Regions from separate parts of the Piscibacillus salipiscarius genome, predicted to be linked through region 2. Evidence: riboswitches for the same ligand, from Rfam matches in the RefSeq annotation. Region 2 holds a riboswitch; each other region holds the start of a gene.

What was found. Region 2 has a riboswitch for S-adenosylmethionine ahead of metK (methionine adenosyltransferase). Riboswitches for the same ligand answer to the same signal wherever they lie in the genome.
Region 1: another riboswitch for S-adenosylmethionine. It lies ahead of metX (homoserine O-acetyltransferase MetX); the one in region 2 lies ahead of metK (methionine adenosyltransferase).
Region 3: another riboswitch for S-adenosylmethionine. It lies ahead of ACFSW4_RS13055 (methionine ABC transporter ATP-binding protein); the one in region 2 lies ahead of metK (methionine adenosyltransferase).

The regions. Positions count from the first base shown of each region.
Region 1 is NZ_JBHUMZ010000025.1:69,106-74,128, reverse strand. It holds gene ACFSW4_RS11670 (VOC family protein) at 1-145, opposite strand, end outside; gene ACFSW4_RS11665 (MBL fold metallo-hydrolase) at 254-1,105, shown strand; SAM riboswitch class I at 1,222-1,331, shown strand; gene metX (homoserine O-acetyltransferase MetX) at 1,427-2,464, shown strand; gene ACFSW4_RS11655 (O-acetylhomoserine aminocarboxypropyltransferase/cysteine synthase family protein) at 2,488-3,807, shown strand; gene ACFSW4_RS11650 (homoserine dehydrogenase) at 3,807-4,793, shown strand; gene ACFSW4_RS11645 (hypothetical protein) at 4,947-5,023, shown strand, end outside.
Region 2 is NZ_JBHUMZ010000044.1:11,894-16,916, forward strand. It holds gene ACFSW4_RS12500 (pentapeptide repeat-containing protein) at 1-59, opposite strand, end outside; gene ACFSW4_RS12505 (MazG-like family protein) at 87-377, opposite strand; gene ACFSW4_RS12510 (hypothetical protein) at 482-652, shown strand; gene asnB (asparagine synthase (glutamine-hydrolyzing)) at 682-2,592, opposite strand; gene metK (methionine adenosyltransferase) at 2,669-3,868, opposite strand; SAM riboswitch class I at 4,018-4,127, opposite strand; gene pckA (phosphoenolpyruvate carboxykinase (ATP)) at 4,445-5,023, shown strand, end outside.
Region 3 is NZ_JBHUMZ010000047.1:196-5,218, reverse strand. It holds gene gcvH (glycine cleavage system protein GcvH) at 1-351, shown strand, start outside; gene ACFSW4_RS13070 (toprim domain-containing protein) at 483-842, shown strand; gene ACFSW4_RS13065 (thioredoxin family protein) at 845-1,156, shown strand; gene ACFSW4_RS13060 (TlpA disulfide reductase family protein) at 1,148-1,570, opposite strand; SAM riboswitch class I at 1,659-1,768, shown strand; SAM riboswitch class I at 1,881-1,987, shown strand; gene ACFSW4_RS13055 (methionine ABC transporter ATP-binding protein) at 2,080-3,108, shown strand; gene ACFSW4_RS13050 (methionine ABC transporter permease) at 3,098-3,766, shown strand; gene ACFSW4_RS13045 (MetQ/NlpA family ABC transporter substrate-binding protein) at 3,824-4,672, shown strand; gene ACFSW4_RS13040 (hypothetical protein) at 4,915-5,023, shown strand, end outside.

The DNA of each region.
Region 1 (5,023 bases), on a different contig from region 2:
CCATTTCTGCAACAAATAGGTGACCTTGATGAAATTCACCCTCACTTAAACCAAGGTACTTAGAATACCACTCTTGGGCTTTTACGACATCTTCAACAGGGATAAACACAACATTCACTTTATTTTTGATCGGGGTTTTAATCATGCCTAATCTCTCCTTTCATAGAATAGTATTCGACCATTAGTCAATTTTTTCCTCTTTTTCATAGTTCATTAAATATCGTTCATACTAATATTTAAGGAGGTTGATGTGATGGATCGTGAGATGAATTATGGTTCTGATTATAAGTTTATTCCTGCAACATCAATTGGTAGCGGAAAGGGAGTGGAGTTACTTCCGGATTTATACTGCCATACAATTCAAATCGTGAATATCGCTATTGTGGGTAGTAAAGATTCATTTGTATTAGTCGATGCGGGGATGCCGAATTCTTCAGATGATATTATTCAAATTGTTGAAAAGAGATACGGAGAAGGCGCTAAGCCAAATGCGATCATTCTTACTCACGGACATTTTGACCATGTAGGAGCTATTATTGAGCTGATTGAAAAGTGGGAGGTTCCAGTCTATGCTCATCCACTTGAGATACCATACCTAACTGGGCAGAAGAGTTACCCTGAACCAGATGCTTCAGTTGAAGGCGGGTTAGTAGCGAAAATGTCACCTTTTTTCCCGAATGAACCTGTCAATCTGGGTAAACATGTTGAGCCACTTCCGAAGAATGGCACAGTCCCTTATATGGACGGGTTCAGTTGGATTCATACGCCAGGCCATTCACCAGGTCATGTGTCCTTTTTTAGGGATGAAGATGGTGCTTTAATTGTGGGTGATGCGTTCGTGACGGTGAAACAGGAAAATTTATTCGATGTTATGATGCAAGAGCAAGAGTTTAGTGGTCCGCCGCGTTATTTAACAACAGACTGGAAGGCCGCTAAAGAATCTATCATTAAATTATCTAAGCTGCACCCAACCATTGCAGTCACGGGGCATGGTGTTCCGGTATACGGTCAAGAATTGACAGACAAACTTAATCAACTCGTGCGTAACTTTGATCAAATCGCCGTTCCCGATTATGGGAAATATATTGATCCTGATTTTCATTAAAATATAGGAATAAAAATAACTTAACGGAATATTCTTTTAACATAATAATTTATATTGACAGCTTGATAGGACCGTGCTAAGATATCAATTAATTCAAAATTTAATAATTTTTAAAACTCTTATCCAGAGTGGCTGAGGGACTGGCCCGATGACGCCCGGCAACCTTCAAACAGCGGTTTGAAAGGTGCTAATTCCTGCAAAGCAAGTGTGCTTTGATAGATGAGAGGGACCATTATATTAGATGTCGTATATTCTGGCCTCTCTGCTCAAAGCAGGGAGGCTTTTTTAGTTTCTTAAAAAGGTTTGGAAGGAGGGATGGTTATGAGGTATCAAACAGGAACGGTAACTATTCCGAACTTTAGTTTAGAAAATGGTGAGCAGTTTCGTGAGGTTGAGCTTGCTTATGAAAGAAGTGGTCCTGAAAATGCACCAACTATTCTAGTTTGCCACGCATTAACCGGTAATCAATTTGCGGTGGGTACAGATTCGAAGCCTGGATGGTGGAGAGGGTTAATTCATGAAGGCGGATATATTGATACTCGTTATTATCAGGTCATAGCATTTAATGTGTTAGGCGGATGCGATGGTTCTACTGGGCCAGGTTCCGTAGGAGCAGATGGTGAACCATACCAAAATAATTTTCCATCATTAACGGTAAGAAATTTAGTAGAAGTTCAATTTGTTGCGCTTAACATGTTAGGCATTGATCACTTAAAGGCTGTAATCGGCGGCTCGCTTGGTGGTATGCAAGTATTAGAATGGGGACTTATGTACCCAGATTTTATGGATGCGATATTTCCAATTGCGGTCACCCCAACGTTTAGCGACTATGCGATTGCGTTTAATCACATTGCTAAGCAAGCTATCAAATATGACCTTAAGAATAGCAGCCAACCTGAAAATGGTTTGAGCTTGGCGAGAATGGTCGGAATGGTGACATATCGATCAAATGAATTATTTAGTAAAAGGTTTGCGAGAAGTCAGGTAGAAGGTGAGTTTGATGTTGAATCTTACTTAGACCATCAAGGGGAAAAATTAGCAAAGAAATTTAACCCTTATAGTTATTTGAGATTACTCGACGTCATGAACAGTCATGATATTACAAGAGGCCGAGGTAGTTATCAAAATGCGATACAACGCTATGACGTTCCAGTCTTTGCGTTAGGCTTTTCAAATGACTTACTTTACCCGCCAGATGAGTTAAAAAGGTTTGTCATGGATATTGAAGATGCTGGGGGTTATGCTGAATTCTGTGAAGTAGATACGATGTTTGGTCACGATGGGTTTTTAGTTGAATTTGAAAAGTGGGGACCATTTGTTCAAGACAAATTATCATCATTGATGGCAAAAGCCGTTTAAATACAAAAAAGGAGCGATTGTAAATGACTGAGGAGAAAAAATATCGATTAGAAACAGTGAGCATTCACGGAGGGTTAGAGGCAGACCCAGCGACGGGTTCAAGAGCGCTGCCTATTTATCAAACGAACTCTTATCAATTTAATAATACCGACCATGCGGCTGATTTGTTTGCGTTAAAAGAGCAAGGTTTTATTTACACGCGTATTGGAAATCCGACGGTAGGAGCTTTGGAGGAACGTGTAGCTCAGCTTGAAGGCGGTGTGGGTGCATTGGCACTATCAAGCGGGATGGCAGCGATCTCAACAGCTATTTTTAACATCGCAGAAGTGGGCGACGAAATTGTTTCGGCGTCAACATTATATGGTGGTACTTATAATTTGTTTTCAACGACGTTACCGAAGCATGGGATTAAAACGCATTTTGTGGACCCGAAAGACCCTGAGAATTTTAAAGAAGCGATCACACCTAAGACGAAGGCTATTTTTGCAGAAACAATCGGAAATCCAGGACTTACGGTTTTGGATATTGAAAGAGTGGCTGAGATTGCACATGAAGCTGGAGTGCCGTTAATTGTCGATAATACATTTGCGACGCCATATTTATGTCGCCCGTTTGATTTTGGAGCAGACATTGTCGTTCACTCAGCGACGAAATGGCTTGGAGGTAATGGCACGACCCTAGGTGGAATTATAGTTGATGGCGGTAAATTTGACTGGAACACAGATAAATTCCCAGGATTTACTCAGCCAGACCCGAGCTATAACGGAATTGTGTATGCTGAGGCCTTACCTGAAGCGGCTTTTATTACAAAAGCACGTGTTCAGTTACTGCGTGATACTGGTGCAGCACTAAGTCCTTATAATGCTTTTCAAATTGCACTTGGGATTGAGACATTGCATGTTCGTTTAAAGGAGCATGTCGCCAATACACGTATGGTAGTCGAGTATTTAGAAGCACACCCTGGTGTTGACTGGGTGTTATATCCTGAGCAAGAAAGCCACCATTCTTCTGAACTCGTGAATAAATATCTCCCTAAAGGTGCAGGTTCAGTCGTGGTGTTTGGCATTAAAGGAGGCCGCGAAGCAGGAGCAGAGGTCATCAATAACGTAGAGTTATGGTCACACTTAGCAAATGTCGGCGATGCGAAAAGCTTAATTATCCATCCTGCGAGCACAACTCACCAACAATTAAGTGAAGAAGAAATTAAATCAACTGGTGTAACTGAAGATCTTATCCGTTTATCTGTTGGAATTGAGCATATCGATGATTTGTTGGGTGACCTCGAACAGGCGATTGAGATTGCGACTGGTGAAACATCTAATAAGGAATTCGTGAAGGCGTGATGCGTCCGATTAAAGTCGCTATTTTGGGTTTTGGAACGGTGGGTAGTGGCGTTTATGAGTTGATAGAGACCAAGCAAGATCTGCTTGAGCAACTTCTTGGGGGACCAGTTCGCGTGGATGCAGTTTTGGTTAAAGATGTTGGGAAAAGCCGAACAATTCATGATGACGTTCTAGTTACTGATGACTTCAGTGAGATTTTAAGATTGCCTGAATTGGATGTAGTGATCGAAGCCATAGTTAATGTAGAGCCTGGTTATACGTATTTGAGAAGGGCGATTGAAGCTGGACTTTATGTCGTGACGGCGAACAAGGAGCTTTTTGCAAATAAAGGCTTTGAATTGAGGCAGCTAGCTGAAAAGAGGGGAGTAAAGGTGTGCTTTGAAGCGACTGTTGCGGGCGGCGTACCGATTATTGGAGCTCTTAAGCAATTACTTAGATTCAATCAAGTTGTGAAGGTTGAAGCGATTTTGAACGGAACGATGAATTATATTTTGACGAAAATGCGAGAAGATCAGGTGTCATTAGAAGAGGCATTGCTGCAGGCTCAACGTTTAGGATATGCAGAAGCTGACCCGGCAAATGATGTTGAGGGATTTGATGTGCTGTTTAAGGTTGTGATTTTATTAGAGTTATTAACTGGAAGGAAAATTGACTGGGATCTAGTGCGATGCTCTGGGATTAGTGACATAACTCCTGCTGACATCAGTCAAGCATCGGTTCGTGGTGAGCGCATCAAGCATGTTGGCAGTCTTGTAGTTGATGATCAAGGGCAGGTCGAGGCTGAAGTCCGGCCAGTTTCTGTAGGTGAATCACACAAGTTGTATGCCATAGAAGGAGTCGATAACGCGATTGTGGTGACAGGTGATTTAACAGGAGACTTAGTTTTTCAAGGGCCAGGAGCAGGTAAGTACCCAACAGCAAGCATCATGATTGAGGATCTTGTCTCAATTTTTCAGTCCATTAAAAAGGCTGCAGTAAGTCGGTGAAAAAGCGTCCGCGGACGCTTTTTTATTTTGTATTTCTATATTTCAATTAACCTAGAAGGGGGAGAAGTATGATGGTGGTTAGAAAGAGCTTTTTAAGAATTTTCTGTTGTAACAATTCTTGATATATCACGTCTCATTTATAGGAGGGATATGATGAAGAATAATAGATATGTAAATACACGGACAACTAAAAGGCTGCAGGTTACAATTGCGATATGTTCTATAATTTT
Region 2 (5,023 bases):
AATGCTACACAACATAATCCAAAACAATTACTACAATCCGATTTAAAGTCAACAGACATTACTAGGCACTTCCCAAAAATAATATTTTAATTTATTTTACTTTCCCATTTTCTAAGTTTTTGACTGAGTAGTTTTTGTAACTCATCCTCATCACTAATTTGATAGAACAACGACAACGTAACGAGTAATACATCCACACATTCTTCTTTCACATCCTCCAGGTTTAAACCTTTATATCCGCTACCACTTGCTTCTTGATAGGATAGTACGGCTTGCGCTGTTTCACCCGCTTCTTCTGCCAATTTCAGTGCCATTTGTTCGATTGTCTTTGGTTCTCTTTGGCTTAATTGCTGAATCTCATTTAATAAGAGTTCCATATCACCACTCCTTAATCACTACCTAAATGTTAACACAATATTCCAAAAGAATATGATAAAATTTAAATTATTCTAGGAGGATCACCCGAGTAAGGAGTGAATGTATGACGTCAATTAGAATCATGATTTTTGGTTTAAGCTTAATGATTTTCGGCTCAACTATTGTTGAAGGTACTTCTAGTCAGAACTTTTTTATCATTATTGGATTTTTACTAAATATTATTGGGCTAATTGCAGCCATCCCGAATAATAGCTCAAATAAAAATGAGCATTGAGTTTGTTTCTTACTCAATGCTCATTTCCCTTATGATGACATCCTTTGTTGCGTAAAGCTTTGATCTTGAACGAGGTCTTCTTGTTTGTATACACCTTCTACAAAAATTTGGTGCCATAGCATAAACATTAAGACAGTCCAAATTTTTCTGCTGTAATCTAATTTTCCAGCGCAGTGTTGATCCAGTAAATTAAGGATGTACGTTTTATTTAACAAATGGTCTGTCTGGCTATCTATAATTAGATTGCGCGCCCAGTCATAGAGTTCATGTTTTAACCAATGACGGATGGGTACTGGAAATCCTAATTTTTTACGATTTAAGACGTGTTCTGGAACGATTCCTTGAACCGCTTCACGTAAAATGGATTTCGTCGTTCCGTTCGCAATCTTATAGTCAACTGGTATTTGGCTTGCGACGTTCATAACTTCTTTATCTAAAAATGGCACGCGTAATTCTAATGAATGAGCCATCGTCATTCGGTCGGCTTTTAGTAAGATATCTCCGCGCATCCAAGTATGCATATCGACATACTGCATTTGTGTGACAGGATGTTGATCTGCCACTTGTTCATATAAAGGCTCCGTAATTTTTTGATATGGAAATGCGCTGTTGTAAGTTTTAAGTAATGAAGATTTTTCTGCTTCTTCAAACATTTTTGCGTTACCAATATATCGCTCGTTTAACGGTGTTGTTCCTCGCATTAAAAAGCTTTTGCCTTTAACCCCTTCAGGTAATACATTCGCGACTCTTCCAAGAAGATCTTTAGCTGGTTTAGGAATCGAGTTAAACACTTCAAGAGACTGTGGCTCCCTGTATATATTGTATCCGCCGAATAATTCATCTGCCCCTTCACCAGATAACACTACTGTTACGTGTTTACTAGCTTCGCGGCTAACAAAGTAAAGAGGTACACAGGCTGGGTCAGCTAGTGGATCATCAGCATGCCAAATAATTTTCGGTAGTCTTGATACGAATTCATCTGGAGTAATCGTATAAGAAATATTTTCTACACCTAATGCTTCAGCTGATTCTTTAGCTACCTCAACCTCTGAATACCCATTTCGTTCAAAACCAACAGAGAACGTCTTAAGACCAGGATTCACCTCTTTTGCGAGTGCGACCATGATCGTCGAATCAATACCTCCAGATAGGAATGAACCCACCGGAACGTCACTACGCATATGCTTATTCACAGAGTCTACTAATGAATCTTGAATATTAGAGATTAGCTTCTGTTTTTCCATGTTAACTGGTTTAAAATCAACTTGATAGTATTTATGAAAAACTGGCGTCTCACCTGGATTGAGCTTAAAATAATGACCAGGCTCAACTTTATAAACGTCTTTCGTTAACGTATAAGGTTCAGGCGCAAATTGAAAGCTTAGATAGTGCTGAAGACTTTCCACATTAAGTTCGTGGTCATCATTCATTAAACTAAGTAAGCATTTTTTCTCAGATGCAAAGTAAGTCCCTTCTGGTTTAGTTGAATAAAATAATGGTTTAATACCAAACGGGTCCCTTGCTCCAAACAGGACTTCTTCCTGCTTATCCCATATTAAAATTCCAAACATCCCTCTAAGCTTATTAAAGGCTTCCTCACGATGTTTAGAAAATAACGCTAAAATCACTTCTGAATCAGATTCGGTTGAAAACACGTAACCTTCTTCTATTAATTGTTCTCTTAATTCTACATAGTTATAAATCTCACCATTAAACACCATCCAATATCGCTCATCTTCATAGGATAATGGTTGGTGCCCACCTTCTAAATCAATGATACTTAATCTTCTAAAACCAAATGATACATACGAGTCAACATAATAACCTTCATCATCTGGTCCTCGATGAGTCATTAATTGATTTGCGCGCTTTAGCTTTTGTTTAAAAACGTCCTTCGGTTCACTAGGTACTTTATTTACTAGTCCAATAAAACCGCACACAGACAACACTTCCTTATAAAGTCATATTAAATTCATTATATAGACGTTTATAAGGTAAGTTTTGTCACAATATGCGTTAATTATTTATAAATTTTTTTAAATCTTCAACGCGGTCAGTATGTTCCCAAGTAAAATCTTCATCTGTTCGTCCAAAATGACCATAAGCTGCTGTCTTTTTATAGATTGGTCTTCTTAAGTCTAACATCTTAATGATTCCTGCTGGGCGAAGGTCAAATGTTTCACGAATGGCTTCGACCATAACGGATTCTTTAACCTTACCCGTTCCAAATGTGTTCACTGAGATTGATACAGGCTGCGCAACACCAATAGCATAAGCTAGTTGAACTTCACACGCTTCTGCAAGACCCGCAGCTACAATGTTTTTCGCAACGTAACGTGCCGCATAAGCTGCTGAACGGTCTACTTTCGTTGCATCTTTACCACTAAATGCTCCGCCGCCATGTCGAGCATATCCGCCGTAAGTATCAACGATGATTTTACGTCCAGTTAAGCCAGCATCACCTTGAGGACCTCCAATGACGAATCGTCCTGTAGGGTTGATGAAGTATTTTGTGCCGTCGTCGATTAAGTGTTCTGGAACAACGGGACGAATGACATGTTCAATTAAATCATCATTAATTTGTTTAAGTTCAATTTCCGGATGGTGTTGTGTAGATATGACAATCGTATCCACTCGCTCTGGCCTGCCATCATCATCGTACTCAACAGTAACCTGAGTTTTCCCATCTGGACGTAAGTAATCAAGTTCGCCCGATTTTCTCACATCGCTAAGACGTTTTGAAATCTTATGTGATAATGAGATCGGTAGTGGCATTAATTCCTTTGTTTCATTTGTTGCATAACCGAACATGAGCCCCTGGTCTCCAGCTCCAATTGCTTCAATTTCTTCATCAGTCATACTGCCTTCGCGTTTTTCGTATGCTTCGTTGACACCTTGCGCAATATCTGCTGATTGTTCATCAATAGAAGTTAGCACGGCACAAGTTTCGGCATCAAACCCGTATTTGGCACGTGTATAACCAATTCCCTTAATCGTTTCTCTTACAATAGACGGGATGTCCACATATGTCGTGGTTGAGATTTCACCTGTCACTAGTACTAAACCTGTCGTAACTGTGGTCTCACATGCCACCCTCGCATTTGGATCTTCTTTTAAAATTTCATCTAAAATGGCATCCGAAATTTGGTCACAGATTTTGTCTGGATGCCCTTCCGTTACGGACTCGGAAGTAAATAGTCGACGTTGATGTGTCATATAATCGTTTCCTCCTCGATTAGATCTTCTTCAACGGCTCTCTTATTATGTGAAAAGCAACATTTTATCCGTTTACTTTTTATTCTAACCAAAACAAAGAAAAAACCTTTCCACTTTGCGAGGAAAGGTTCATCGTTCATGGCCTTTCACTCTTATCGTTCAAGGGACTACTTCCCCTGCATCAGGTTAGCACCTGTCACAACATGTGATGGTTGCTGAGTTTCATAGGGCCTGTTCCCTCCACTACTCTGGATAAGAGATATACCGTTCTGATTTATAATAACTTGAAACGCCCCGAGTGTCAATGGATATTGCCCCAACTTCACCTCGCTGCATAATTTATAAAATATAGTTTATTATTGCTTATATTTTAATGTTAAAAAACAGTTCACAAAACTATAACCTTATCACTATGACAGGCTTAAGTTTTAATTTATAATAAAGGACGTCAAAAAGAAATTTTGAAAAAATGTTTAATTAGTATGGTTTATTAAAATAAATGTGTTATACTATTAAACAAATAAACTTATAAAATGATAAATTTTGTATTGTAAAGGATGGTTAGGTGTGAAAACGATGAATGTTCAAGCGTCCGTATCCCAGCTTACTCAACATAAAAATAATCAGGCGAATTTGCCGATTGCCAGTTTAGTAGAACGTATTCTTTCTAGAGAAGAAGGTCTTCTAACATCAACTGGTGCTGTGCGTGCTACGACTGGTAAATATACAGGTCGTTCGCCTAAAGATAAATTTATTGTCGAAGATGAAGAGACAAAAGATCAGGTGGATTGGGGTTCTGTTAACCAACCAATCAGTGAAGATATTTTCTTAAACCTTTTCAATAAAGTAACTGATTACTTATCTGAACAAGATGAAATTTTTACGTTTAATGGTTTTGCAGGTGCTGATGAGAAGTACCGTTTACCTATTCAGGTTGTGACTCAATTTGCATGGCATAACCTGTTTGCGAATCAGTTATTCATTAGACCTACTGAACAAGAACTAAGTGATCATAACGCAGAATTTACAGTTGTATCTGCGCCTCACTTCAAAGCAGACCCTGAAGTGGACGGCACGAATTCTGAAGCGTTTGTAATCGTATCATTCAAACATCGCATTGTACTAATTGGTGGTACAGAATATGCTGGTGAAATT
Region 3 (5,023 bases), on a different contig from region 2:
GAACACGAATGGGTAAAAGTTGAAGGAGACAAAGTTAGAATTGGAATTACAGAATTCGCACAAGATGAACTAGGCGACATCGTATTCGTTGAACTACCAGAAGTAGGAGACGAACTAGAATTAGATGAGCCGTTCGGTAGCGTTGAATCTGTTAAAACAGTTTCTGAGCTTTACGCTCCAGTTTCAGGTAAGATTGTTGAAATTAATGAAGAGCTTGAAGATAGTCCTGAATTAGTAAACGAATCACCATTCGAAAAAGCTTGGATGGTTGTTGTTGAACTAAGTGACGATTCTCAGCTAGATGACTTAATGGACGCAGATGAATATCAAGAAATGACAGATTCTGAGTAATCTCGAAAAAAGGCTGATCCTATTGGGTCGGCTTTTCTTATATCTAAACATAATGACTAGTTTAAATAAAATGGTGAGAATATAAATAATACTAAGCGAAATGTCGCTCAATGATGATAGATGGTGATGACATGGATGAATTACCGAGAGTGTTAATTGTAGAGGGTAAACAGGATCGTAAAAAGATTCAGAAGATCTTAGATGATGAAGATGTTTTTATACTTTGTACATTTGGAACTTTAGGTATTGACGCACTTGAAGAGCTTGTGGATGATTATCAATTGTTCGAACGAGATGTGTATATTTTCACCGATACGGATGAGCCTGGTAAAAAGTTACGAAAAATGTTAAATCAAGAGCTATCCCATGCTGAGAACATTTATATTGATAAAAAGTACCGCGAAGTTGAGGATGCACCTGAGAATGTGTTAGCATCTTTATTATTGTCAGCTAATATGAAAGTCAAAACGGAGTACTTGAAAGGGTTTTAATCGTGATTGAAATAAGCCAGAAACAAGCTCACTTTATAACCCAAAAAAAGGACTATCACATCGTGTTTGTGAATAGTCCTTTCTGCGGGACGTGTAAAGTAGCTCGGCGAATGCTTGAATATATTGAAGAAACTTTAGAACAAGATAAATTTTATGAACTTAATGCAACGTTAGCACCTGACTGGGTGCAAGCACATGAAGTGACAAGCGTTCCATGCTTGATGGTATTTAGACAAGGCGAGCTTAAAGATCGATTGTACACATTTCATTCTGTTCCATACTTATTGAAAGAAATGGGGCCTTACTTAGTTTAAGGCCTCGCTTAATTTATGAACGATGGAGACGAATTCAGCTTGATCTCCAAAATGTCCAACGACTTGTCCCTCTTTATCTATAATGATGGTTGTTGGAACACCTTCACATTCGTATAGGTCATAAACTTCTCGTCCGTTATCTTTTAGAACAGGTTCTGTTAAAAATTGTTCCTGATATTTTAGCGCTTCTTCTTCACCATGCTCACGACTCGTAACATTAATCGTCAGCATTTCTAATTCATCATTGCGAGATGTTTTATAGAACTGCTCTTTTTTAGGAAGGTCACGAGCGCAGTCAGGGCACCATGACACCCAAAAAGTTATTAGAACGACTTTTTTTCCTAATACATCTTCTAAATTAAATGTTTGGTTAGGACTATCTAGGAAAGGAAGTTCGAAAATTGGTGCTTTCATTGTTGATCATCCTTTAATAAGATTTTATTATTGACTTGTCTACATTACCATGCTAACATAAAAATCAATCAAATTAATAAAACATGATTTCTTATCCAGAGAGGCGGAGGGAACTGGCCCTGCGAAGCCCGGCAACCATTAGGATATTCCTAACAGGTGCTAATTCCAGCAATGAAGAGATTCATTGCAAGATAAGAAAAGTGACGGTGAATTCGGCTCTTTTCTTGCGCTTGCATGAAAAGGGCTTTTTTATTTTTCGTCCTAAGAATATTCACTAAGATGATTTATATATAAAAATATACAAATAATACTCTTATCCAGAGAGGTGGAGGGACTGGCCCTACGAAGCCCGGCAACCATCAGGTGTTCCTGACAGGTGCTAATTCCTGCAAAGTATGATGCTTTGGTAGATAAGAGAACGGATGTACCTTTCTGTTCTCTTATGAACGGAAAGGTCTTTTTACTGATTAAATCATTAATGATTAAAAGGGTTAAAGGGAGATTTTTACATGATTTCAATTAAAGGATTGTCAAAGGTCTTTAAAACAAAACATCAAGAAGTTAAAGCCGTCGATGATGTGTCTATTAACATAGATAAAGGTGAGATTTTCGGTGTCATTGGTTACAGTGGCGCGGGGAAAAGTACTTTCATTAGATTGATTAACCGCTTAGAGGAACCAACGAACGGGGACGTTACGATTAATCAGACCAATATTACAAGCTTAAATATAGGCAAGCTTCGTAAAGAGCGCCAGAAAATCGGGATGATTTTTCAGCACTTTAATCTGCTTTGGTCAAGAACAGTGTTTGAGAACATTGCTTTCCCGCTTGAAATTGCGGGTGTTTCAAAATCAGAACGTAAAGAGAAAGTATCTGAATTAATCGAGCTTGTTGGTCTGAAGGGAAGAGAAAATTCTTATCCATCTCAATTAAGTGGCGGTCAAAAGCAGCGCGTTGGGATTGCCAGAGCGCTGGCAAATGATCCAGACGTCTTACTTTGTGATGAGGCAACTTCTGCATTAGACCCAGAAACAACGGATGATATTTTGGATCTTCTTGTATCTATTAATAAAAAACTAAACTTAACGATTATCATGATCACTCACGAGATGCATGTGATTCAGAAAATTTGTCACCGCGTAGCTGTTATGGATCAAGGCAAGGTCGTTGAACAAGGTGACGTGTTAGATGTATTTGTGAAACCGCAGTCTAAAACTGCTAAGCGCTTTGTGCAGCAACTCAGTCCACTCGAGCATAACCAAGAAGGTTTACATCGATTCGTCACTAACGATTCAAATAGCGAAGTGGTTAAACTTCACTTCATCGGTAATGATGCAAAGCGGGCACTCATTTCAGATGTATTAAGAAAGTACGTTGTTGACATTAACATTTTACAAGGTTCCATTTCGCCAACTCAAGAAGGAGCTTATGGAACGCTTTATGTTGAGATTAGTGGCGATCAAAAGGTTATCACCGAAACGATCAACTATATTCAGTCATCGGGTGTGGAAGTTGAGGTGATTCAAGATGTTGACTGATTTATTTCCAAATGTACAAATGGATGAAATGTGGACAGCCACTTACGAAACTTTATACATGACGATTATTTCAGTGATTGGCACATTGATTCTTGGAATTTTATTAGGTCTTTTATTGTTTTTAACTGAGAAAGGGAACTTGTGGCAAAATAAATTGTTAAATGGCGTGACAGCAACAGTCGTCAACGTTTTCCGTGCTATACCGTTTATAATACTAATCTTATTGTTATTCCCATTTACGGACTTCTTAATGGGAACGATTAGGGGCCCTAAAGCAGCACTACCAGCTTTGATTATTGGCGCAGCACCTTTCTATGCAAGACTTGTAGAAATTGCATTTAAAGAAGTTGACAAGGGAGTCATTGAAGCAGCGAAGTCAATGGGAGCAAAGACTCGAACGATTATCTTTAAAGTGTTGCTTCCAGAATCGATGCCGGCGCTAATCTCAGGAATTACGGTTACTGCCATTGCCCTTATCAGTTATACAGCAATGGCCGGAGTTATCGGTGCGGGAGGTCTAGGGGACCTTGCTTATTTGAAAGGGTTTCAAAGGCGAGATATTGATGTTGTCGTTGCTTGTACAATCTTTATTGTAGTTATTGTTTTTATTTTTCAATTCATTGGAGATTTCCTATCCAAAACATTAGATAAACGTTAGTAAGTTGTTTACAACTGAACATAAATAAAAAGAAGATATTGAAGGGAGCTTTTTAAAATGAAAAAAATAAGCGCACTATTTTTATTCGGTTTATTATCATTAGTTTTAGTCGCATGCGGTACTTCTGGTGAATCAGGAAATGCAGGAGATTCAGGAAGTTCAGAAGAAGAATCAAACGAAATCACAGTAGGTGCAACAAGTGTTCCGCACGCTGAAATACTAGAAGAAGCTAAACCATTATTAGAGGGAAAAGGAATCACATTAAATATTGAGTCATATCAAGATTATGTGTTACCAAATGAAGATTTAAGTAACGGTACTTTAGATGCTAATTACTTTCAGCACATTCCGTATTTGAAAGATCAAAAGAAAGAATTCGGGTATGACTTTGTTAATTTAGGCGGCATTCATATTGAGCCAATGGGAATTTACTCAAAAAATATCAAAAGTGTTGATGACATTAAAGAAGGAACCACTGTACTACTAAGCCGTTCAGTTGCGGACCATGGTCGTGTGCTAGCATTACTGCAAAATCACGATTTAATAAAAATTAAAGAAGGGATAGACCCAGTTTCAGCAACGCTAGATGATATTGCTGAAAACCCATTAAATCTAAAATTTGATGCTAGTATTGAAGCAGGTTTATTACCAGAGTTCTATAACCGCGAAGAGAATGCATTAGTTGCGATTAACACAAACTACGCGATTGAAGCAGGACTTGTACCTGAAGAAGATGCCATTATTTTAGAAGGTTCGGATTCACCTTATGTTAATGTTATTGCAGCTCGTAGTGAAGATGAGAATAACGAAAACCTTCAAACGTTAGTTGAGGTACTTCGTTCTGAAGAAATTCAAGACTTTATTAAGGAAGAATATGATGGAGCTGTTGTTCCTGTAAGCAAATAAAGTTAAATTTTTTGTAATTGATAACTACAAAGAGGATTTAACTCAAAAAATAAAGGGTAAGGATATGAGTAAGGATAAACCACTCATATCCTTTTTAATTGTTATTAAAGAGGATATATGGAGTTTTGGTATAAATTCAGCACATGGTAATATAATAACTGTAATTAAAAGAAAGGAATGATTTAGTCATTTTAAACGACAATGAGATTGATCTGACGTACACAAGCGAAATGGAGAAAGCCATGCAACAATCGCATGGAGTTGGTTACACGGAGTATAGTCAGAAGCTCGAGAAACGATTACAAATTGAAAAAGAACGTGAGAAGAACTATAGAGAGAGTCGACGCCTCG